Regions from separate parts of the Salinicola sp. MIT1003 genome, predicted to be linked through region 3. Evidence: predicted binding sites of a transcription regulator. Region 3 holds the regulator's gene; each other region holds the start of a gene.
The links. Region 3 encodes FliA, which starts transcription of late flagellar genes. Its sites were predicted from a motif close to CTAAAGTTNNNNNNNNNNCNGCCGATA; they were not measured.
Positions count from the first base shown of each region.

Region 1: BC443_RS02950 (GGDEF and EAL domain-containing protein) is a predicted target of FliA. The motif match lies at 3,875-3,901, and genes of this name have one in related genera.
Region 2: flgK (flagellar hook-associated protein FlgK) is a predicted target of FliA. The motif match lies at 4,707-4,733, and genes of this name have one in related genera.

Region 1 is NZ_MCAP01000006.1:13,972-21,999, reverse strand. It holds gene BC443_RS02970 (type I secretion system permease/ATPase) at 1-440, shown strand, start outside; gene BC443_RS02965 (HlyD family type I secretion periplasmic adaptor subunit) at 437-1,774, shown strand; gene BC443_RS02960 (TolC family protein) at 1,774-3,174, shown strand; gene BC443_RS02955 (MAPEG family protein) at 3,420-3,806, shown strand; gene BC443_RS02950 (GGDEF and EAL domain-containing protein) at 3,964-6,108, shown strand; gene BC443_RS02945 (LD-carboxypeptidase) at 6,250-7,134, shown strand; gene fadA (acetyl-CoA C-acyltransferase FadA) at 7,289-8,028, opposite strand, start outside.
Region 2 is NZ_MCAP01000012.1:75,346-83,373, reverse strand. It holds gene BC443_RS07675 (flagellar basal body rod protein FlgF) at 121-888, shown strand; gene flgG (flagellar basal-body rod protein FlgG) at 943-1,725, shown strand; gene BC443_RS07665 (flagellar basal body L-ring protein FlgH) at 1,786-2,439, shown strand; gene BC443_RS07660 (flagellar basal body P-ring protein FlgI) at 2,439-3,584, shown strand; gene flgJ (flagellar assembly peptidoglycan hydrolase FlgJ) at 3,584-4,666, shown strand; gene flgK (flagellar hook-associated protein FlgK) at 4,794-6,422, shown strand; gene flgL (flagellar hook-associated protein FlgL) at 6,493-7,725, shown strand; gene fliR (flagellar biosynthetic protein FliR) at 7,931-8,028, opposite strand, start outside.
Region 3 is NZ_MCAP01000004.1:88,455-96,482, forward strand. It holds gene flhB (flagellar biosynthesis protein FlhB) at 1-387, shown strand, start outside; gene flhA (flagellar biosynthesis protein FlhA) at 384-2,471, shown strand; gene BC443_RS02215 (flagellar protein FlhE) at 2,561-3,022, shown strand; gene BC443_RS02220 (RNA polymerase sigma factor FliA) at 3,150-3,848, shown strand; gene BC443_RS02225 (ABC-type transport auxiliary lipoprotein family protein) at 4,070-4,699, opposite strand; gene pqiB (intermembrane transport protein PqiB) at 4,696-6,348, opposite strand; gene BC443_RS02235 (paraquat-inducible protein A) at 6,341-7,612, opposite strand.

The DNA.
Region 1 (8,028 bases), on a different contig from region 3:
TTCTGCGGCAACCCTCGGGTTACGACACCCAGATCAGCGGGGCCGGCGGCATCCTTTCCGGCGGGCAGCGCCAGCGACTCGGCCTGGCCCGGGCGCTTTACGGCAACCCGGTCCTGGTGGTGCTCGACGAGCCGGACGCCAATCTCGATGCCAGCGGCGAACGCGCGCTGCTGCACTGCCTGCGCCAGCTCAAGACTCAAGGCACCACGGTGTTCATCATCAGCCATTCATCGACCATCCTCGAGCATGTCGACCGTGTCCTGACACTGCAGGAAGGACGTATGGTGTCCTGCGCTCCCGCCCGCCAGCCTGCGCCGAAGATGGCGCAACCCCCGCGGGAGAGCGGCACACCCGTTCACTCCATCCGGATGCGTGCCCGCGGCAAGCCGGACGACTCGCGATCATCTCTTCCTCTCCCCCCGGAACCGCCGACGTCATGACGATTTCATCTGCCGCGCCGATAGCGCTCGGGGCTCCTGCCCCTCAGTTGCCCACCAGCGATCGCACCAGCCGACGCTGGGGTCTGGCCATTCTGGTATTCGCCCTGGGCGGTTTCGTGCTCTGGTCGGTCACGGCCGATCTCGCGGTCGCGGTGGTGGCGCCGGGATCGGTGGCCGTCGAGACCTCGACCAAGAAGGTTCAACACTTCGAGGGCGGCATCGTCAAACGCATCCTGGTCGAGGATGGCGATCAGGTCAGTGCCGGAGATTCGCTGATCGTGCTCGACGACACCCAGCCGCTGGCCAAGCTCTCGATTGCCGAGTCGGAATACCGTATTGCCCTGGCGAGCGAGGTCCGCCTGCTGGCCGAGCAGAGCGACCGCGACACGCTGACGTTTCCCGATATCCTGCTCGATGACGTGTCGGCGCGGGTGCAGGCCGTGGTCGACGTGCAGCAGCGTCTGTTCCAGGTCCGCCGGCAGTCGTTGAAGGACGCGCTGTCCGCACTGGACGAGAAGGCTCGCCAGATGCAGGAGCAGATCGCCGGTCTCGAACGGTTGCAGCAGGTCAATCGGTCCAAGATCAACTCGCTTTCCGGAGAAGCCGGCGACTATCGCACGCTGTTCAAGGAGGGGCTTGGAGACAACCAGCGCCTGCGCGAGCTCGAACGCCAGGTGCTCGAGTATCAGGGGGAAAACGCCCAGCATAGCGCGGAAGTGGCGCAGCTACGTTCGCAGATCAGCGAGAACGGGTTCCAGAAGGAAATTCGTCGACAGGAGTATCACCAGGAAGTCGGCGAACATCTCAAGGATGTCCAGTCCCAGGTGACGGACGCCGAGGAGCGGGTCACCGCGCTGCGCGATCAGGTTCAGCGTACCGCTATCGTCGCGCCGGTCTCGGGAACCGTCGTCGGCCTCCAGGTCCACACCCAGGGCGCCGTCATTCGCTCCGGCGATACGGTGATGGAAATCGTCCCGGCCAACGAAGCCTTTATCGTCGAAGCGCGAATCCCGGATCGCGACATCGACAATGTCCACATCGGACAACCTGCCGAGATCCGCTTCAGTGCCTTCAACCAGCGGCTATCCAATGTGATCGAAGGTGAAGTCGCCCACGTTTCAGCAGACAGTTTCGAAGACGAGGCAACACGCAACCATTACTACAAGGCCCGCATCCGCGTCACCGACGTGGGTCATTCCGAAATGACTTCGTCGATGCAGCTGCTGGCCGGCATGCCTGCCGAAGTCATGCTGAAGACCGGCGACCGCACCTTTGCCAGCTACATGTTCAAACCGTTCAGCGACATGCTGGCACGCGCGATGCGAGAAGAGTGATGCCATCCATTCGTCAATGGGCGTTGACCGGTTGTCTGGCGACGCTGATCGCCACGGCGCATGCCCAGCCACTCAAGATCGAAGCACCGCTACCGTCCCTTCCACAACTGGTCGCCCTGGCGCTGACCTACGACAGCGGCTTGCAGAGCCAGCGCCTGGATAGCCAATCGATGGCGCAGGAAGTGCCGATGGCGCAGGCAGGGTTGCGCCCCCGGCTCGATGCCACCGCTGCCTATCGCTACACGGACGCCGACAATATCTACACCGACAATCCCGATGACTATCCGGACGAGGTCTATGACGATCGCGTTTCCGGCAGGACGCGGGACACCAGTTGGGAACTGCGGCTGACACAGCCGCTGTTCAGCCTCGAGCGCTGGCGCCGGGTCGGCAAGGCTCGTGCGCAGATGGATGCGGCGGCGCTGCAGGTGGCCGTCGCCGAGCGTGACCTCGCGGTCAAGGTGGTGGAAACCTATCTCGATGCCTACCAGGCCTCGCGCAAGCTGGGCTTGCTGATCGCGCAGCGCGAGTCGCTGGTCTTGCAGCAGCGCCAGGCCCAGCGCGCCTACGACCTGGGTATCGGCGATCGTATCAACCTGCTGGAGTCCCAGTCGCGGCTGGATCAGGCGGTCGCCGACCAGACATCGGCGGAAAACGACCTGACCAACGCTCTGAGCGACCTCGAAAGGCTGACCGGCGTTGCGCTTCCCTTTGATCCGGTACTGGTCGATACGCCGGAGAATCTGAACATCTCACCGGAATCTCGCCCGCTGGAGAGCTGGCTGGCATTGAGCCGAAATAATGTGCAGGTGCGCCTGGCCGCCGAGCGCCAGCGCGTCGCCGACAGGGATACCGACGTGCGACGCGCGTCACGCTATCCCGAACTCAACCTGGTGGTCGGCTACAGCGATGTCGACAGTAGCGATGCCTTGAGAACCAGCAACGATCTTTCGGCCAGCGTGGAAATGAACCTGCCGATCTACCAGGGTGGCTATACCACCGCCAGTATCCGCCAGGGAGAGCTGACGGCACGAGCCAGCGCGGCCAGCACGGAGAACGAACGCCGACTGGCCCAGCAGGAGGTTCGCAAGCGCCTGCTCAGCATGCAGGGCGACCTGCGCCAGCTGGAGGCCCTGCAGCGCTCGGTGGAATCCGGCAGTCTGTTCCTGCAGGCGGCGATTCGCGGCGAATCTCTCGGCCTGAGAGACTTGGTAGATGTCCTCGACGCCCGCTCCTCGCTCTATGATCTGCGCATTCGCTTCATCGAAACGCTCTGCCTCTATCTCGAGGATCGCACCTATTTGCAGGCCACTACCGATCAACTCGACACATCGACACTGGCGGAGGTGGCAAGCATTCTGGAGCGTGTAGAACGGGCAGCGCCGAGCGACGATGTCTGAACCGGACCAGGTTGGGAAAAGAAATATCGGACAATGCTCCGATGACTAGGCGGTCGAAGCGGTCGAAGCGGTCGAAGCGGTCGAAGCGGTCGAAGCGGTCGAAGCGGTCGAAGCGCCAATATTTTCAGGTCCCGATCGACCGTATTCGACAACCGTACGATCGAAGAACGATCTGCTATCTTGACTAAAAATCGCCGGATAAGGCGTTCGGCGGGATCGACCGAGAGAATGCAAGAGGGAATGCAATGAGCCTGCCACTATGGTGCCTGCTGATAACCGCGCTATTGCCCTTCTGGCTGGCATTCTGGGGCAGCAGCGTCAGGCGCCGGGAATTCGGCCACCTGGATAATCATCATCCACGCCAGCAATATGCGCAGATGACAGGTAAAGGCGCGCGTCTCTGGGCAGCGCAGAGCAACGCCTGGGAGGCGCTGGCGCTGTTCACCGCGGGTATCGTTGCCATGCAGACCTCGGGTGGCGGCAGGCTTGCGGATATCGCCTGCGTCGTCTTCGTGCTGGCTCGGATCGGCCATGGTCTCTGTTACGCCATGGATCTGGCGACACTGAGGTCTTCTCTTTTCGTCGTCAGCTTTCTGGCCGTACTGTCACTCTTCATGACGGCTCTGCTATAGGCTACATGGCATCAAGGTGCGAGCTTTCGGAAAGAGCGCCACGGCAAGGACCCATAGCGTTCAGAACCATCAAGTTTTAGCGAAATGAGCCGATAGAGTTCGAATCACCTTCCATGATTCGCTTTTTGTCATTCGAGTGCGATCGAGATCCCGTCCCATGTCCACCGACAATGAATTCCAACGCGGTTCGCCACAAGACACCGACGATAGCCTCGGAGCAGATAGCCTCGGAGAATCAGTGCTGCCTGCCCCGCCTTTCGAAAACGCGATGGCCGGTGATCTCGACACACATCAGCAATGGGCGCTGGAAGCCATGGCCGCAGCCCGGACCTCCTACTGGCGATGGTCTGCCCCCGAACGCAGCTTTCTCTGCGGCACGATAGCCGAACGAAGCGATAGCGACCTTCTGCGTCTTGACTGGTGGACGCTATTGAAGACGATGCCGTCGGCCGAGCGTCGGCGGCTGATCACCCTATGGCGGCGAATGAACGACGGTCAGCAGAACCGCGTCGACGTACTGATACAACCCGACGCCACCAAGCCATCGATCTGGTGGCGCATCCGCGGCGCGATCACCTCGCGCGACGATGGCGCCTCCCCTCTCGCGGCAACCGGCACCTGGGAAGTCCTCGACGATCCGCGTGACCAGCGGCCTCATGGTAGCGTCCGGGCGCATGCGTTCGCCGCCTCGCGCGATTCGATGCTGGTCGTCGACAATCGCTGGCGCATTCTGGAAATCAACGACGCGTTCACCACGCTCGGGGGGTTACCACCGAGCGCGATACTCGGCCGCGCACTGCAGCAGTACATAGATGCCGATGTGCTGCGCTCCGACCCGGCGACGGTCGCGCGTAACGATCGCATCCAGCACTACGAAGGACTCTTCCATGTCGAAGGGGCAGCACCCGTTCCCGTGGAATTGACCCTCAGCCACTTTACGCTGGACGAAACTGGCGAGACTCACTATATCGCCGCGCTACGGGACATCTCGGCACGCAAGCGCTCCGAGCGGGAGCTGGAGCATCTCGCCAGGATCGACACGCTGACTCAACTGCCCAATCGTGCGACGCTGCAGCAGACGCTGAACGGGCGGCTGCTCAGGCTCCTGCCTGGACACGGACTCGCGGTCCTCTTCATCGATCTGGATGGTTTCAAGCACATCAACGACTCGCTGGGGCACCAGTCGGGCGACATTCTGCTGAAAATCATCGTCAAGCGGCTACGCGCCACGGTGCGTAGCAAGGATCTGGTTGCGCGCTGGGGCGGCGACGAATTCGTCGTGGTCATCGAGGTGGGCAGCGACATGGAACTCGCCGACAGGATCGCCCAACGCCTGCTCGAAGCGCTGTCCCACCCCATGGTGATCGGCGGGCATCAGATCAGCGTCACCGCCAGTATCGGCATCGTTCACGCACCGCAGAACGGGCGCGACGGAGAGACTCTGCTCAAGCATGCCGATGTCGCCATGTATGCGGCGAAGAACCGGGGCAAGAACGCCATCGTCGTCTATCACGAGCAGCTGAAGCATCACAGCCTGGAACAGATGTCGATGCTCGCCCACCTGCGGGAAGCCATCGCCAAGGACGCTCTCGACTTCGTGGTCCAGCCCAAGTTCGACGGCAACAACCGGATGATCGGCGCCGAACTGCTCGCGCGCTGGATGACCGAAGACCATGGCGAAGTGCCCCCTGCCGTCTTCGTACCACTGACCGAAAACAACGGAATGGCGTCGGCACTGGGCAACCTGGCCATCGACCGCGCCGCCCAATATGCCGCCCGCCTGGCCGCCACGGGTAATCCGTTGCCGGTATCGGTGAACATCTCCGCGCTGCATGTCATGGACGACAAGCTGGCGGATACGCTACGCAGTGCCTGCCAACGCCACCACATCACGGCCGACCAGATCGAACTGGAGGTGACGGAGTCCGTGTTCCTGGAAGACACGCGGTTACCGGAAGCCCGGATCAAGCATCTCAGAAGCCAAGGTTTCCGTGTCGCGATGGATGACTTTGGCGCCGGTTACTCATCGCTGGGTTATCTCAAGCGACTGCCCTTCGACACCATCAAGATCGATCGCAGTTTCATGCACGGCCTGGAAGCGGACCGGCGTTCACGCGACCTGCTGGCAGGCATCGTCGAACTTTGCAATCTGCTCGGCATGGAAACCGTTGCCGAAGGCGTCGAGACCGAAGAACAGTGGCAACTGCTGCAGACACTGGGCGTCAAGCAATACCAGGGGTTTTATCTGGGTCGCCCCATGCCGGTGGAACAGCTATTGGAGCGACTGAAGGGAGAGCTCTGATCGCATCTCCCAGCGAAACCTCTCTGCCAGTCGCATGACGCGTCACGCCGGGGAAAGAAAACGGCCGGTAGCGTCGGGCGCCGAGCTGGCGTAACGTGCGAAGCTTTCATTCATTCGCCCGCTTTCGTGAAGCCGTTGCCCATGTCCCCGACGTTCAGCCTGATCGCTCCCGCCTCCTTCACCCGGCCCGATGTACTGGAACAAGCCGCCCGGGCGTTGCAGTCGTTCGGTATCGCCGTTCGCTTTCCCGACCGGCTGCAGGATCAACGACACTACCTGGCCGGGAGCGTCGAGCATCGCCTCCAGACGCTCTACGATGCCTACGCCGATCCCGACACCGATGCCGTCTGGGCCGTTCGCGGCGGCTATGGCTGCGCCCATCTGGCGACCGAAATCGACTGGAGCCGGCTCTCTCGCAAACCGCTGATCGGTTACTCCGATCTCAGCGTGTTACTGGATCAGTGCCATCGCCACGGCTTACCGGCCATCCATGGCCCGGTGATGAAAGAGGGCGTGAAGCTCGCCAGCGATGATGCCGACCTGCGCACCGCGAGCCACCGAGATTTCAGCGCCCTGCTCGGACTGCTCGAGGGTCGGTCGCCGGAGAGCGTGGCGTTGACGCCTGTTTCGACAGTTTCAGCGGCGGCGATCGAAGGGCCGCTCGTCGGCGGCAATCTTGCGACCCTGGCCAGCGTTGCCGGCACCTCGCTGGCGTTTCGCGCACCGCCCGGGGCGATCGTGATTCTGGAAGATGTTGGCGAGCCCTACTACCGGCTCGAGCGCGACCTGTGGCAGCTGGTCCATTCCGGCGCGCTGGACACCGCCGCTGCCGTCTGCATCGGCACTTTCGAGAATTGCGTCCCCTACGGGGATCTCGAGATCGAGACGCTGTTCGAGACCTGGATCGCCCCTCGCGGCCTGCCGCTCTACGCAGGGCTTCCGGTCGGCCATGGACGTGACAACCTCCCTTGGCGCTACGGGTCGAAGGCGCGTATCGCCAGCGATCGGCTGCAGTTCCTTGACTGAGCTTGTCACCAAGACCCAGTTACGTTCATTCGAATCCACGAAAAACGCCGCCTCGCATAGACGAGGCGGCGATCGATTGGCTACCAACTTTGACTGGATACCAACTTCGACTGGATACCGACTTCGACTGGCACCTTGCATGCGGATTCGAACCCTATACGCGCTCGAACACCGTCGCCACACCCTGCCCCATGCCGATACACATCGTCGCCAGGCCGAGCGTAGTGTTCTGTTGACGCATGACGTTGAGCAAGGTAGTGCAGATACGCGCTCCGGAACAGCCCAGCGGGTGACCGAGCGCGATGGCGCCACCATGCAGGTTGACCGCCTCATCCAGGCGATCGAGCAGTTCGAGATCCTTCAGCACCGGGATCGACTGTGCCGCGAAGGCTTCGTTGAGCTCGACCGTCTGGATATCACCGATCTTGAGACCGGCGGCTGCCAGCGCCTTCTGCGTCGCCGGAACCGGGCCATACCCCATGATCGAGGCATCACAGCCGGCCACGCCGGTCGAGACGACTTTCGCCAGAGGCTCCAGTCCCAGAGATTTCGCCCGCTCGTAGCTCATCACCATCAGCGCCGAAGCGCCAACGGAGAGCGCCGACGAGGTCGCCGCGGTCACCGTGCCGTTCTTGGGATCGAACACCGGCTTGAGCGATGCCATCTGTTCGAGACTGGCGTCTTCGCGTACCACCTCGTCGTGCTTGATCAGACTGCGGTAGCCCTGCTGATCGTGTCCCTCGATCGGCACGATCTCGTTGTCGAAATAGCCTTGACGGTTGGCCTCGCTAGCGCGTCGATGAGAACGCAGCCCGAACTGGTCCTGCTGTTCGCGAGTCACCCCGTGCATCTTGCCCAGCAGTTCCGCCGTCAAGCCCATCATCATCGCCGCCT
Region 2 (8,028 bases), on a different contig from region 3:
GGCAACGACCTCGCTTCGATAGGCCGGGTTCGATAGATACGATTTCGACAAGCACTGTTTCGATAGCCACGGTTTCGAAAGGCGCCGATATGAAAGGCGCCGATATGAAAGGCATAGGGCATGGATAGAATTCTCTACACCGCCGGCGGTGGCGCGAGCCAGACGATGGCGCAGCAATCGGTGGTCAACAACAATCTGGCCAACGTCAGCACGCCCGGGTTTCGCGGCGAGCTGATGGCGTTTCGTGCCGTGCCGGTGGAAGGCGAGGCGCGCCTGCCGACCCGCGTTGCCTCGATGATGACGACGCCGGGCGCCGATTTCACGCCGGGCACCATCAGTACCACCGGGCGCAGTCTCGATGTGGCGCTGCAGGGCGACGATACCTGGCTGGCGGTGCAGTCGCCGAACGGCGGCGAAGCCTATACCCGCCGTGGCGACCTCCAGGTCGATTCCACCGGCCTGCTGACATCGCTCGGCAACCCGGTGCTCTCCGACAACGGCCAGGCCATCGTCGTACCGTTGGGGGGCGACGTGACGATCGCGCCGGATGGTTCGATCAGCGTGCTCGAGCCGGGCCAGAACCCGGATGCGATCGCGCCGTTGGCGCGTCTCAAGATGGTCGCGCCGGGGAACGACAATCTGGTGCGTGGCGAAGACGGCCTGTTTCGGATGCCACCGGCCCAGGGGCAGGACGTGGCGGCGCCGATCCCGGCCGACGATACCCTGCGTCTGGTTCCCGGGGCGCTCGAAGGCAGCAATGTCACCGCCACCGACGCCATGATTTCGATGATCGACAGCGCTCGACGTTACGACATGCATATGAAGGTGATCGAAAGCGCGGACGAGAACGAACAACGCGCCAACAGCCTGCTTTCTCTGACCAGTTGACCCTGACCAGCTGAGGCTGGCCGCTGGCTGGCTTACCGACAATGAGGTTTTGTCATGATCAAGTCTTTATGGACGGCCAAGACCGGCCTGGAATCGCAGCAGGTCAAGCTGGATGTGATTTCCAACAACCTGGCCAACGTCTCGACCAACGGTTTCAAGCGGTCTCGCGCCGTCTTCGAAGATCTGCTGTACCAGAACGTGCGTCAGCCCGGTGCGCAATCTTCGGTGGTCGATACGCTGCCATCCGGCATGCAGGTCGGTACGGGCGTGCGTCCGGTCGCCACTGAGCGGCTGCACACCCAGGGCGGTCTGCAGAATACCGAGAACTCCCGCGATCTCGCGATCAACGGCAAGGGCTTCTTTGCCGTGCAGATGCCGGACGGCACCACGGGCTACACCCGTGACGGCAGCTTCCAGGTCAACGAGAACGGCCAGCTGGTGACGGCGGGCGGTTATCCGGTCGATCCACCGATCGTGATCCCGCAGAACGCGCTGTCGATCACTGTCAGCCAGGATGGCGTGGTTTCCGTGATGCAGCCGGGGACTTCCCAGAGCAACGAGGTGGGGCAGATCATGCTCTCCACGTTCATCAACCCGACGGGGCTGCAGAGCATCGGCCAGAACCTGTACCTGGAAACCGACGCCTCTGGCCCGCGTAACGATCTCAACCCCGGTCTGGATGGGGCCGGCGTGCTCTATCAGGGATACGTCGAGACTTCCAACGTCAATGTGGTGGAAGAGATGGTCAGCATGATCGAGACGCAGCGCGCCTACGAGATCAACAGCAAGGCCGTCGAAACATCCGATCAGATGCTCCAGCGTCTGACACAGCTATAAACCGGGGAAGGGCGCGTGTTGCTGACCGCAGAATTGGCCACGGTGTGGCGCAGGGTATTGATGCTGACCGGCCTCTGTCTGGTGCTGATCGTGGCCGGCTGTGCCCAGATTCCGCGCCACTCCGTGGTCGAGAATTCGTCCCCGGTGGAGATACCGTCGACACCGCCGACGCAGGCCAACGGCTCGATCTATCAGGCGCGCTTCGGCTTCCAGCCACTGTTCGAGGACCGCCGTCCGCGTCAGATCGGGGACATCATCACCATCGTGCTCGACGAACAGGTCAGTGCCAGCAAGAGCTCGGCGGCGAATGCGTCACGAGACGGTTCGGCGACGTTCACGCCGACGCTGGTGCCGGACCCTCTCGATAAACTGAGCGACTATGGCATGGACCTCGAAGGCGAGAACATCTTCAACGGTTCGGGGGGCGCCAATGCCAACAACACCTTTACCGGAACGATTACCGTGACCGTCTATGATCTGCTGGCCAACGGCAACCTGAAGGTTCGCGGGGAAAAGCAGATCGCGATCAACCAGGGCACCGAATACATCCGGTTCTCCGGCGTGATCAATCCACGCGCGATCAGCGGTTCCAACACCGTGCAGTCGACGCAGGTCGCCGACGCCCGTATCGAATATGTCGGTGATGGCTATATCAACGAAGCGCAGACCATGGGTTGGCTGCAGCGCTTCTTCCTCAACATTTCGCCGTTCTGATGCCTATGTCCGCTCTGTTTCGTTCATTCCAGTTGCGTCGCTCGCCGTTGGCCAGAGCGCTTCTGTTCCTGGCGATCCTGCTGTTCAGTCTGGGCGCCCAGGCGCAGCGCATTCAGGATCTGGCCAATTTCGCCGGCGTACGTGACAACCAGCTGGTCGGCTATGGCCTGGTGGTCGGTCTCGACGGAACGGGTGACCAGACCACTCAGGCGCCGTTCACGGGGCAGAGCATCACCAACCTGCTGTCGCAGCTGGGCGTCACGGTGCCAGCGGGCACCAACATGCAGCTGCGCAACGTGGCGGCCGTCATGGTGACCGCCAGACTGCCGCCGTTCTCCCGCCAGGGGCAGGAGATCGATATCACCGTGTCATCGATGGGCAACGCCGACAGCCTGCGCGGCGGCACGCTGCTGATGACTCCGTTGAAGGGGGCGGACGGTCGCGTCTACGCGCTGGCTCAAGGCAACGTCTACGTCGGCGGCGCCGGGGCGGAAGCGGCGGGCAGCAGTGTTTCCGTCAATCACCTGGCCGCGGGCCGTATTCCCGGAGGCGGTCTCGTCGAGCAGGAAGTGCCGATGCGACTGGGCGACGCCAGTGGCACGCTGGATCTGTTCCTCAAGAATGCCGACTTCGAGAATGCCCGACGCATGGTCGCGGCGATCAATCAGGAGTTCGGCGCGCCGGTCGCCGCCGCGCTCGACGGACGCACGGTGCAGTTGAAGCTGCCGGCCAACGACAATGATCGCGTCACCTTTCTGGCTCGCGTGCAGGGAGTGAACGTCACTACCGAGCGTGGCCCGTCCAAGGTAATCGTCAATGCGCGTACCGGCTCGGTGGTGCTGTCGGACACCGTCACGCTCAATCGTGCCGCGGTGGCCCACGGCAACCTGTCGATCGTCATCGATTCCAATCCCCAGGTCAGTCAGCCCAATGCGCTGGCTGGTGGCAACACGACGGTCGTTCCCAACGCCGACATCACCGTACAGCAGGAGGGCGGTGCGCTGCAGATGGTTCAGACCAGTGCCGATCTGATGGATGTGGTCAACGCGCTGAACGCATTGGGCGCCTCTCCCCAGGATCTGATGTCGATTCTCCAGGCGTTGAAGTCTGCGGGATCGCTCAACGCCGAGCTGGATATCATCTGATGGCGATCACCAACGATCTTTCGGGACAGTTTGCGCTCGACGTCCAGAGCGTGCAGAAGCTCAAGTACAGTGCGGCCAACTCGCCGCAGGGGAGTCTCAGGGAAGCATCGCGCCAGTTCGAGGCCGTGTTCCTGCAGATGATGCTCAAGAGCATGCGCGATGCCAGCCCCCAGTCCGGTCTACTACATAGCAATCAGATGGACATGATGCGCTCGATGCAGGATCAGCAGTGGGCGCAGCAGCTGGCGGGCAAGGGGCTGGGGCTTGCCGATCAGCTGGTGGCGCAGCTCGAGGGTAGCGGCCTGCCGGGCACCTCGGCACTGCCCGCCGCCTCGGGCGCTACGGGCGACGATGCCTCGGCCCTGATCGCCGGCATTCCGCGGGGTACGCCACGGCTGTTGCATGGTGGCCTTCGCACGCCGGGATTTGCGCCGGACCTGTCACGACATGAGATCGCCGGCGCCAGCGCTGCCACGGCCAACGGCTCGTCATCGACATCGACATCGGCATCGATGGCAGACGAGGCCGACGATCGTCCGGCGCACGTCCGCGCCTTCCTCGACAGTCTGGCAGGCCCGGCCAGGCAGGCGGAACAGTCCTCGGGCGTGCCGGCCGAGCTGATTCTGGCCCAGGCCGCGCTCGAGACCGGCTGGGGGCAGCGGGAGATTCCCACCGCCAGCGGCGGCAACAGCCACAATCTCTTCGGTATCAAGGCCGGACAGTCCTGGCAGGGCGACACCACGGCTATCACCACCACCGAGTATGTCGACGGGCGGCCGGTCAAGATGGTCGATCGCTTCCGCGTCTATGACTCCTATACCGATGCCTTCAACGATTACGCCAGGTTGATTGGCGACAACCCTCGCTATCAGGGGGTCGTGGCGGCTTCGACACCCGACCAGGCGGCTCAGGCGTTGCAGCAGGGCGGTTATGCCACGGATCCGCGCTATGCCGAGAAGCTTCGCGGCATCATGGCGCAGTTGGGCACGCTAGAAGCCGGGGCAGGTCGCGATCTGCTGGCGACTGCGAGTAATGCCGGCAATCCGTTCGGCCCCGACGATCTGCCCACGGCGATTTTCTGATCGGCGTTAACAATTGGTTGCGAAATCGCTGTCTGAAGGGGTCAAGAAGCGGCTTTCGCGGCCGATAAAAATCATAACCTTGCACGGACATCGCCAGCATCGTCATGGCGTTTCACGGGATAGCGATATGAGCCTGTTTTCGATTGGCCTTAGCGGTTTGAGCGCGGCGCAGAATGCGCTCTCGACGACCAGCAACAACATCAGCAACGTCTACACCGATGGCTATAGCCGACAGTTGACGCTGCTGGGACAGAACAGCAGCGGCGAGGGTGGCGGTTCCGGCGTCAGCGTCGACGGCATCCAGCGCCAGTACAACAGCTATATCAGTTCGCAGCTCAATCAGGTCAATAGCCGCGAGTCGGCCCTGGAAACCTACCAGAGCCAGGTCAACCAGATCGACGATCTGCTGGCGGACAGCGATTCCGGTCTGACCACGCTGATGCAGAATTTCTTCTCCAGCCTCGAGGATCTGACCGGTGCGCCTTCGGACGCAGCCGCGCGCGAAGGGGTATTGGGCAGCGCTCGCAGCATGGTCGCACAGTTCCGTGCTTACGATGGCTATCTCAGCGACATGCGTGAGGGCATCAACGGCCAGATTGGCGACGTGGTCACCCAGGTCAACGATCTCAGCGACCAGATTGCCGATCTCAACAAGCAGGTGACGCTGGCCCGTGCCAGAAGCGGCGAGGAGCCCAACGCGCTGCTGGATCAACGCGACAAGCTGGTCAGTGATCTCGGCGAGCTGGTCGACGTCAACGTGCAGGTCCAGGATGGTTCGACCTACCAGGTATCGCTATCCAACGGCACGCCGCTGGTCGCCGGCAACAAGTCCTTCGATCTCGTCGCCGTCAAGAGCGATGAAGATCCTTCCAATATCACGATCGCCTACGAAGATGGTGCCGGCTCGCGTTCGCCACTCAAGGAATCCGTCATTCAAGGCGGTGAACTGGGTGGATTGTTGAGCTTTCGTAGCGAAACCCTCGACAGCGTTCAGAACCAGCTCGGTCAGTTGGCGGTGACATTGGCAGTGGAATTCAATGACCAGCATGAGGCTGGCGTGGATATCAACGGTGATTCCGGCAAAGCGTTTTTCGAAATCGGTGGCCCGACCATCATTGCCAGTGCCAATAACGCAGGCAGCGGTTCGCTGGATGCCGAGTATGGCGACATCAGCCAGTTGACGGCGGACGACTATCAGCTGACCTATCAGGCGGATGGCTCCCTCAAGGTCGAGAACCTGAGCAGCGGCGAGAAGCTTCCTGATGTCTCTCCGGATGCTGATGGCAATTTTTCCTTCGGCGGAGTGACGCTGACTCCCGGTACCCCGCCCCCGGCTGAAGGCGACGTCTTCACACTACAGCCGACGCGCAATGCGGCTGCCGGATTCGATCTGGCGCTGAGCGATACCAGCCAGATCGCCGCTTCGGAAAGCGGTGACTCCGGTGACAACCGCAATGCCTTGGCGTTACTCGACCTGCAGAATCAGAAGCTAGTTGGCGGTAGTGCGACCTTTAGTGGCGGCTACGCTTCGCTGGTCAGCGATGTGGGCAACCGGGCGGCCATCACCGAGGCCAACCTGACGACCCAGCAGGGTCTGAGCGATCAGCTTTACGCCTACCAGCAGGCCGACTCGGGCGTGAACCTGGACGAAGAGTACGCCAATTTGATGCGGTATCAGCAGTACTACTCGGCCAATGCCAAGGTCATCGAAGCCGGTTCGGCCATCCTGGATACGATTTTGGGGCTGCGCGCTTGAGAGCTGTCGAAGCGCCGTTTTTGAATAATGATTGAGCGCGCCCTGATCGGGTGCCTTCGAGGAGAGAGCCGTGCGTGTCAGCACCGTGATGATGTTCGAGCGCAGTGTCAGCTCGATGAACCGCCAGCAGGGCGCTTTCATGGAAGTCGGCGAGCAGATCGCTTCCGGCAAGCGTGTGGTGCGTCCTTCCGACGACCCACAGGCTGCATCGCGGGCGGTCGGGGTATCGCAATCGTTGGCCACCAATGCCCAGCAGAGCGACAGCCGGGTGACGGTGCGCAACTCGCTGAGCCAGGAAGAGAGCGTTCTCGACAGTGTTTCCGATGCTCTGACGAGAGCCAAGGAGCTCATGATCCAGGCCGGCAATGGCACGCTGAGCGACGCCGACCGCCAGTCCCAGGCGTCGGAGCTGCGTGGCGTCTACGAGGCGCTGTTGGGGCAGGCCAACTCTACCGACGGTAACGGAAGCTATCTCTTCGGCGGTTACAAGGATAGTTCCGCGCCCTTCGTCAAGGTCGAGGATAATGACTCTGACCCCAAGAAGGTGTACGTAGAATACGATGGCTCCGGCGCGGTTCGCCAGCAGAAGGTCGACTCTTCTCGAATGATGGACGTCGGCAACACCGGGAAAGAGGTCTTCCAGAGCGTGGCGGCCGGCGCTGGTTACTTGGCCAAGGCTGGCGACGGCAATACTGGCACCTTGACCTTCACTGGCCCCCAGGTGACGGACACGACCGCCGATGGCTACGGCGACGAGTACGCTATTTCGTTCAGCGATAATGGTGACGGCACTTTCGGCTATACGATTAGCGGCCCGAGTGTCAGCAAGACAGGTACCTATGACGGCACCAGTGCCACTCTGGAATTCGGCGGCGTCCGTCTGACGCTGGAAGGAACGCCCGAGCCAAGTGATACGCTCGCGGTGGGCCCGGCTTCTGAGATGAAGCCCGACGTCTTTAGGACGTTGGAGAACATGCTCTCTGCCCTCGAGAACCCGCTGGATTCCGACGCCGACAAGGCGGCCTTCGCCAATACGCTGTCGACCTCCAGCCGGGAGCTGGATAACGCACTGGACAATGTGCTGACCGTGCGCGCGTCCGTCGGTGCTCGACTCAACGAGCTGGACACGCTCGATACCGTAGGGGGCGATCGCAAGATCAGCTACACCCAGACCCAGAGCGATCTGATCGATCTGGATTACACCACCGCCATTTCGGACTATGTGCTGCGGCAGGTGGGGTTGCAGGCGTCGCAGAAAGCCTTCGTCGATTTGCAGGGGACTTCGTTGTTCGACCTGATGTGATGTTTGGTCTGACGCGACGTTCGACCTGACGCGGCGTCGGATTTCAATCGCCAACGGATCGGGCCGTTAACGGCCCGGTTCGAAGTCAAAGGGGCGAATCCTGCAGGATGCGCCCCTTTTGTCTGGGTTTGGGTGAGCCGTCGGTTGGCGATTTCGAATATTGGAAAGGAGTTCGGGGAGAGATTGGCCCCGTTGTGATCTCGGGTCAGGGCGTGCCGGCCATCTGTTCGATCATGCCCTGCATGAAACGAAGCTGTTGTTCGAACAGATCGCTCCAGAAGCCTCCCATATCCGGAATCAGTG
Region 3 (8,028 bases):
AGCAAGGTACCGACCGCCGACGTGATCGTGACCAACCCGACGCACTATGCCGTGGCGCTGAGCTACCAGCAGGATTCCATGTCCGCTCCTCGGGTCGTCGCCAAGGGGGCCGATCACGTCGCTGCCAGGATCAGGGAACTGGGCGACGAAAATCGCATACCAAGGCTGGAGGCGCCGCCGCTGGCACGCGCCCTGTATCATCACGTCGATCTGGAACAGGAGATTCCCGGCGACCTCTATACGGCGGTTGCCGAAGTCCTGGCCTGGGCATTCCGTCTCAAACAGGTCGAAACCGACGGTGGCGATATACCGCCAACCCCCCGCGACCTGCCCGTGCCGCCAGAGCTCGACGAAGCGGCGTCAGATTCATCCAAGGAGAGTGAATGAACGCGCTCACCCAGTGGTTCGGTCAGCGCAAATGGCCGGCAGAAACGCAATACAAGGTGCTCGCGGGCCCTGTACTGATCATCATGATCCTGAGCATGATGATCCTGCCGTTACCGCCATTCGCGCTCGACCTCTTCTTCACCTTCAATATCGCACTGTCGATCATGGTGCTGCTGGTCAGCATGTTCACGGAAAAGCCGCTGGATTTCGCGGCGTTCCCGGCGGTTCTGCTGTTCTCGACGCTGCTGCGACTGTCGCTGAACGTGGCATCCACCCGGGTGGTGCTGATGGAAGGGCACGAGGGGGGCGATGCCGCGGGCAAGGTGATCGAGGCCTTTGGCGAGTTCCTGATCGGCGGCAACTTCGCCGTCGGCCTGGTGGTGTTTCTGATTCTGGTGGTGATCAACTTCATGGTCATCACCAAGGGTGCCGGGCGAATCGCCGAGGTGGGCGCGCGCTTCACCCTGGATTCCATGCCCGGCAAGCAGATGGCGATCGATGCCGACCTCAATGCCGGTCTGATCGGCGAGGAAGAGGCTCGCAGGCGGCGTACCGAGATCAATCAGGAGTCGGAGTTCTACGGCTCCATGGACGGTGCCAGCAAGTTCGTCCGCGGCGATGCCATGGCGGGCCTGCTGATCATGGTGATCAACCTGATCGGCGGGTTGATGATCGGCGTGGCGCAGCATGGCCTGCCATTCGGCGAAGCCGTGAAGACCTATACCCTGCTGACCGTGGGCGACGGCCTGGTCGCCCAGATTCCGGCGCTGGTGATATCGACGGCGGCGGGCGTCACGGTATCGCGCGTCAATACCGATCAGGACGTCGGGCAGCAGCTGTTGAGTCAGCTGTTCAACAACCCGCGGGTCATGTTCCTCGCGGCTGGCGTCATGGGGCTGCTCGGTCTGATCCCTGGCATGCCGAACGTGGTCTTCCTGCTGTTTGCCGTGATCCTGGGATCGCTGGGCTGGTGGATGTCCCGACGCGAGCAGGTCAAGGCCGTGCGCGCGGTGGAAGAAAAGGCACCGCCGGCAGTGCAGGAAACGCCGGAGGCGAGCTGGGACGACGTGCAACTGGTCGATACCCTGGGCCTGGAAGTGGGGCACCGCCTGATCCCGCTGGTAGACCAGCGCCAGCAGGGAGAACTGCTGGGACGCATCAAGAGCGTGCGCAAGAAGTTCGCCCAGGATGTCGGCTTCCTGCCGTCGGTCGTCCATATTCGCGACAATCTCGAACTCAGCCCCAACACCTACGTGATCACCCTGAAAGGCGTGGAAGTCGGTCGTGCAGAGGCATTTCCGGGCAAGTGGCTGGCAATCGACCCGGGCCAGGTTTCCGGAACGCTGGACGGCACCAAGACCCAAGACCCTGCATTTGGCCTGACCGCCTACTGGATCGATACGGCGCAACGGGAACGGGCCCAGATCTACGGCTATACCGTGGTGGACGCGAGCACCGTGATCGCCACGCATCTCAATCATCTGCTGCATGAAAACGCCGGTGACATGCTGGGACGCGCCGAGGTTCAGCAGCTTCTGGACAAGGTGGCGGAGCAGCAGAAGTCGCTGGTGGAAGACGTCGTGCCCAAGCTGCTGGCGCTGACGACGTTGCAACGCATCCTGCAGAACCTGCTTGCCGAAGACGTCCCGATCCGCGACATGCACACGATTCTCGATGTGCTGGCGGAGTACGCGCCGCAGCAGTCGGATGCCAATGAATTGACCGCGCTGGTGCGTGTTGCGCTGGGCCGGGCGATCACCCAGCAGTGGTTCCCGGGACGCGAGCCGATGCATGTGATGGGGCTGGAGCCGCGGCTGGAGCAGGTCCTGGCGCAAGCGCTCAACAACGGTGGGGCGCTCGAACCGGGGCTGGCCGAAACACTGATGCAGCAGACCGCCGCCGCGGTGGAGAGACAGCAGAACCGTGACGAACCGACCGTGCTGGTCGTTCAACACGGCCTGCGGGCGCTGCTGGCGCGTTTCCTGCGTCGCCAGATCAAGTCTCTGGTCGTGCTTTCCCAGGCTGAAATTCCCGACGATCGCAACTTGCGAGTCACGACGACCATCGGGGCGCCGTCGTCATGACGGTCGGTATTCGACCGGTGAGGAAGAGAGCGCTATCTGCGGTGTCGACGGTGGCGTTGCTGCTGCGAACGTCTTCCCTGGTGCCGAGAATGCGCGCAATGATCATTCGCATGCTAGGCGGGGCGATTGCCATGGGACGGCCGGTCGTCATAGGTACGGTTGCCATGGGTACGGTCGTCATAAGTACGATCGCGCCGGCTTCGGCGGCCCAGAGCACCTGGGTAGGCCAACTGCCGCGCCAGACGGTCGTGGTGTCGGAGCGACCCCTGGAAAGTGCGCCGATCACGCTGCCGTCATCGGCGGAGCAGGCCGAGATCGCGGCCGTTCGTTGGGTATTCGAGACCGATGCGCCCGCGCCGACGTTGAAGACCTGGCTCTGCCATGGCCAGCTCTGTCTACCGCTGGTTCGATCGCGAGGCGAAACGCAGCGCTTTGCGGGGCGGGCCGCGTCCCTTCCGTTCCGGCTGCGTTTCCTGTGGCCACCGGGAAAGCATGCCAGTGGCGATCGGGTGATCACCGGCGGGCAACTGATCGTCGACTATCGCCAGTGAGGCTGACAAACAGCCGAAATAGCCACTGGAAAACAGGCAGTTTGCCGCCTTGGCTTGGCGTCCGCGCGGCATAATGGGTATAGGTCATGCCCCCATGACCGTAAGGTGTTTTGCACGAGGCCATTCGATGTATACCGCACAGGGCAAAATCGATCAGCACGCATTGATTGAGCAGTACATGCCGATGGTGAGACGCCACGCGCTCTCCCTCCAGGTGCGTCTACCCGCCAGCGTGGAACTCGATGATCTCGTTCAGGCCGGCATGCTGGGCCTGCTGGACGCCATGGGGCGCTACGACAATTCACACGGCGCGAGCTTCTCGACCTATGCCAATCAGCGCATTCGCGGCGCGATGATCGATGAGCTGCGTAGTCGTGACTGGATGCCGCGCAGCGTGCGGCGAAACGCCCGGGCGCTGGATCAGGCCGTGCGCCGGCTAGAGCAGCAGTTGGGGCGGGCGCCGGATGAACGCGAGATCGCCCAGGAGATGGGCATATCCCGGGATGACTATCATCAATTGCTGATCGATGCCAACAACGGTTTTCTGCTGACGTACGACGAGAGCGACACCGAAAATGGCGTCGCCACGGTCGCGGAAGGCAGTCTGCCATCGCCGCTGGAGGCACTGCTCGATGCGGACAACCGTACCAAAGTGATGGCGGCGATCGATGCCTTGCCGGAACGGGAAAAGCTGTTACTGGGGCTCTATTACCAGGAAGAGCTCAACCTGAAGGAAATCGGCGCCGTGCTCGGCGTCAGCGAATCCCGCGTCTGCCAATTGCACAGCCAGGCGGTAACGCGTCTGCGAAGCCGTCTGAACCACTGAACGCCTGAATCACTGATCGCCTGAGCCACGGATCATCTGATTCCCTGATCGACGTCCGGCTCCCGGCCGAAGCCGGAATCTCTGCCCACCCGCAAACACGCAAACATTCGATGGCACCCGAGCGCCTATCGAGCCCGGCATGGCGACTTTGTCTGACTACATTGCCATGCAGGTTCGATAGGCGCTCTGTCGTTGGGCGCTGCTCTGTCGTTGGGCGCTGCTCAATCGTTGACTGGCGACGTCGTCGAGACTGCGCGGATATCGGCGGCGATCTGCCGCGCCACATCGTTCCACACGGCACCGAGAGTGCGCACCAGGGCAGGATAGCCGTCGTCGCTCAAGGGTTGCGTGACCTCGAAGTGACGCTGCGCCACCAGGTCGTTGCCCTCGTGAAGCTGCCATTCCCCCGATGCCACGGCCTGACCGTCATAGCGGCCCTGGAACTGGTCGACACTGAGCGTCAGTCGTTGCGCACCCGCTTCGCTGCGGGCGGTGTTCAGGACCACGACATTCGGCAGATCCGCCGCCAGCGATTGCCGCAGACGGCGTGTCAACTGCTGCCCCAGCGACTCGGCCCACAGGTTCTGGTTGGCCGCGTTGAGTTCGATATCGCTGGTCTGCATGACGATCCCTTCCTGGTCGAGGTAGCTGGCCACCTCGACAGGACCGACCGCCAGCGCGGGCGCTTGCAACGAAGGCTCACCCGTCTGCTGCGGACTGTCGGTCTTCGGCAGGGTATATCGATTGGTCGGCGTCGATTGGGCAGCACAGCCGGCGATCGCCATAGTGGCGATCGTCAGCAGGGCGGTGGCGCCAACTCGGCGCCAGCGAGACAGGGACGACTTCATCATTGGGGAGCCCTCGGCACGGGATCGGTTTGGACTTCACGGTCGAAAATCAGCGCGTTGGGTTTTTCGCTCAAGGTCTTGGCGACCGGCTGCAGATCCCGCATCAGCACCTCCAGCTGCTTGAGCGTGTCATTCAACTGACGATACCCCGAAGAACCGGCAGAGAAACCATTCAGCGTATTCTGGAGTTCTTCCAGCGTGTCATTGAGACTGCCTGGCAACTGCTGCGTCGCGGGATCGGAGACGATGGCATTGACCGATTCGGCGATCTGACGCACTTGCTCGAGCGTCTGCTGGGAGGTCTGCATGGTCTCGTCCAGGCGATCGAGAATCGGTTCGACCTGCAGCTCGTTGAGCTTGTCGAGCAGATTGGAAACCTTCTGCTCGATCTGTGCGAAGCCGCCGGAAATGGTCGGGAACACCGGCTTGCCGTCGAACGTCATCGCCTCGTAGGGAGGCGCGTCGTCGCTGAAGTTGAGATCGACAAACAGCGCGCCCGTCAGCAGGTTGCCCGCCTTGAGCGTGGCGCGCAGACCGTACTCCTTGAACATGGTCTCGAAGCGGTTCCGAACCTCCTGGTCGTCGATATCCGTATTGATATCCTCGTTGCTTTCCAGGCGCTGCGGTTCGATACGAATCAATACCGGAATCGCGAACTGGGTCAACGAATCGGGTTGGGGCGCGGTGAAGTGCCAGGGCACGCTGACCACGGTACCCACCCGGACGCCACGATATTCGACGGGCGCGCCGCGGCTGAGCCCACGAACGGTATCGTCGACCAGCAATACGTATTCGATGTACTGATCGTAGGTGCCTTCACGCGCGCTCTCTTCGTTGTTGTAGAGCGTATAGGTCGCATCCTGCTTGGCGGGGTTGCCACGCGTGATGTCTTCCGGCACGCCAAAGGTCACGCCGCCACTGATCAGCGTCTCGAAGGAGTCCAGGTTGACGTTGACGCCCTCGGAATCGAGCTGCACGTCGATGCCTGACGAGCTCCAGAACCGCGTGGTATCGGTAACCAGACTGTCGTAGGGCGCCTGAATGAAGATGCGGTGGCGCATCTCCCGCTTGTCGGGATCGAAGTCGGTACTCTCGACGCGACCGACGGTATAGCCCTGATAGGTGATGGGATCCCCGGCGCTGAGCGAGTTGCCCACCTGGCTCACCAGGTTGATGCGCAGACCCGGGGCGTCGGGCGGCGCGACCGGCGGCTGCTCGAGCACGTCGAAACTGTCCTGGGGCTCTTCGCTCTTGCCCGGCGCGAGCTGGATGTACGCCCCCGAAAGCACAGTGTTCAGGCCGCTGATGCCTTCGCGTCCGATACGTGGCTTGACCACCCAGAAGCGTGTATCGCTGTTGAGCATTCTTCCCGCGTCGTTGGACATGCGCGCGGTGATGACGGTATGCGAAAGGTCCTCCGACAGCCGCACGGCCTCCACGTGCCCGACCTGGACGTTGCGCGTCTTGATCAGCGTCTTGCCGGCTTCGATGCCCTCGGCATTCTTCATGTTCAAGGTGATCAACGGCCCGCGGCTGGAGAAATTGTCCCAGACCATCCAGGCGCCAATCAGCGCGGCCAGCAGCGGCACTATCCAGATCGGGGAGAGCCGCGATTGCGACACCCGTTTGGCGCGTTGCATCGAATCAGGCATCGTCGACTTCCTTGACAGGCGAATAGGGGGATTGTCGCTTGAGCGCGGCCGGCATGGGAGGCTGCATGTTGCGCGCATCCCAGATCAGGCGCGGATCGAAACTGATGGCGGCCAGCATGGTGATGACGACCACGGCGGAAAAGGCCAGCGCCGCTGGGCCGGGCGTGATCGACAGCAATGACCCGGCATCCACCAGCGACACCAGGATGGCGACCACGAAGACATCGATCATCGACCAGCGGCCGATCAGCTCGGTGATGCGATAGAGCGTCTGACGCTTGTGCTTGAATCGGGATTCCCCGCTGCGCCGGACCGTGACGCAGAGCCAGGCCAGCGCGAACACCTTGCCGATCGGCACCACCACGCTGGCGGTAAAGATGACCAGCGCAATCGGCCAATCGCCATGACCGAGAAAGATCAGCACACCGCCAATGATGGTCGAAGGAGTCGAATCGCCCAGCGATGTCGTGGTCATGATCGGGTAGAGATTGGCCGGGATATAGCACAGGGTCGCGGCAATCAGCAGGGCCCAGGTCTTTTGCAGGCTATGCGGGCTTCGAAAGCGCAGCGGTTCGCCACAGCGTATACAGCGGCCACGGCCGAAGTGGCTTAACCGGGTGACCAGCCCGCAGGTCGGGCAACCGGCGAGATCCTGCTCGGCCGCCGGTTGGCCGGGGCGGCAGCCCTCCGGTGCCAGCGGCTCTCCCGCCAGCGAGAACCACATCCAGTCGGTATCGATCGAGCGCATGGTCAGCAGCAGCAGCAGGGCATAGACGCAGAAAGACCAGAACGACAGCCCCAGGTCGACCGATGCCATGCCGGCGATCTTGATCAGGCTGACGAGGGCGCCGATCACGAAGACATCGGCCATCATCCAGGGACGCAGATGCGTGAGCGCACGCGCAATGCGATAGCTGCGGGGCAGCGGGCGACGTTGCAGCAAGCCGAGATGCAGCCAGATGACGGCGAACAGATAGACGGCGGGCAATATGACGATGGTCAGCAGTACGAGAATGCCGACGAGCGGTTCGTGCAGTGCTACCAGGCTGGAGGACGTATCCGCCAGCTGGATGGCGTTGCTGACACCGCGTGACTCGAAGCGAATGAACGGAAAGCAAAGCGCTGCCAGCAGGGCGATCAAGGCGCTGATGGCAAACGCAAGGCTGCGTTCGGCCGGACGAAAATGGCGATGACTCAAGGTATGGTCGCAACGCGGGCAACTGGCTCGCTGGCCGGGATGCAGTGGCGGCAGCGCGACCAGCAAGTCACATTCGTGACAAGCGCGAAGACGGCGTCGCGTACGCCAGGGCGCAAGGGAAGTCGCCTTTTCGGTGCCGTCGTCATTCGTGCCTGATGCCAAAGCAGTACCTAACACGGAAACAGAATTGAGGAAGCGTCACGCTGCGTAAACGGCCATCTTACTCGAATACATACGCGCGTGCATGTTTATCGGTGGCCGTTTCGACGGCAATGCCGTCGCTGAAAAATACCCGATAGTTCAGTCGTTTGGATACTCTAGTTCAGTCGTCTGAACACTATGGTTCAGCCGTTTAAACACTTCAGCCCAATCGTCTGGACACTATAGTAGGTGATGACCACTTTGCCGAAGAAGTACAATCACCAACATTTCGTTTCTCTGCCATTTTTTCCGGCGGGGTAGGATGCCAGAAAGCCGATGAG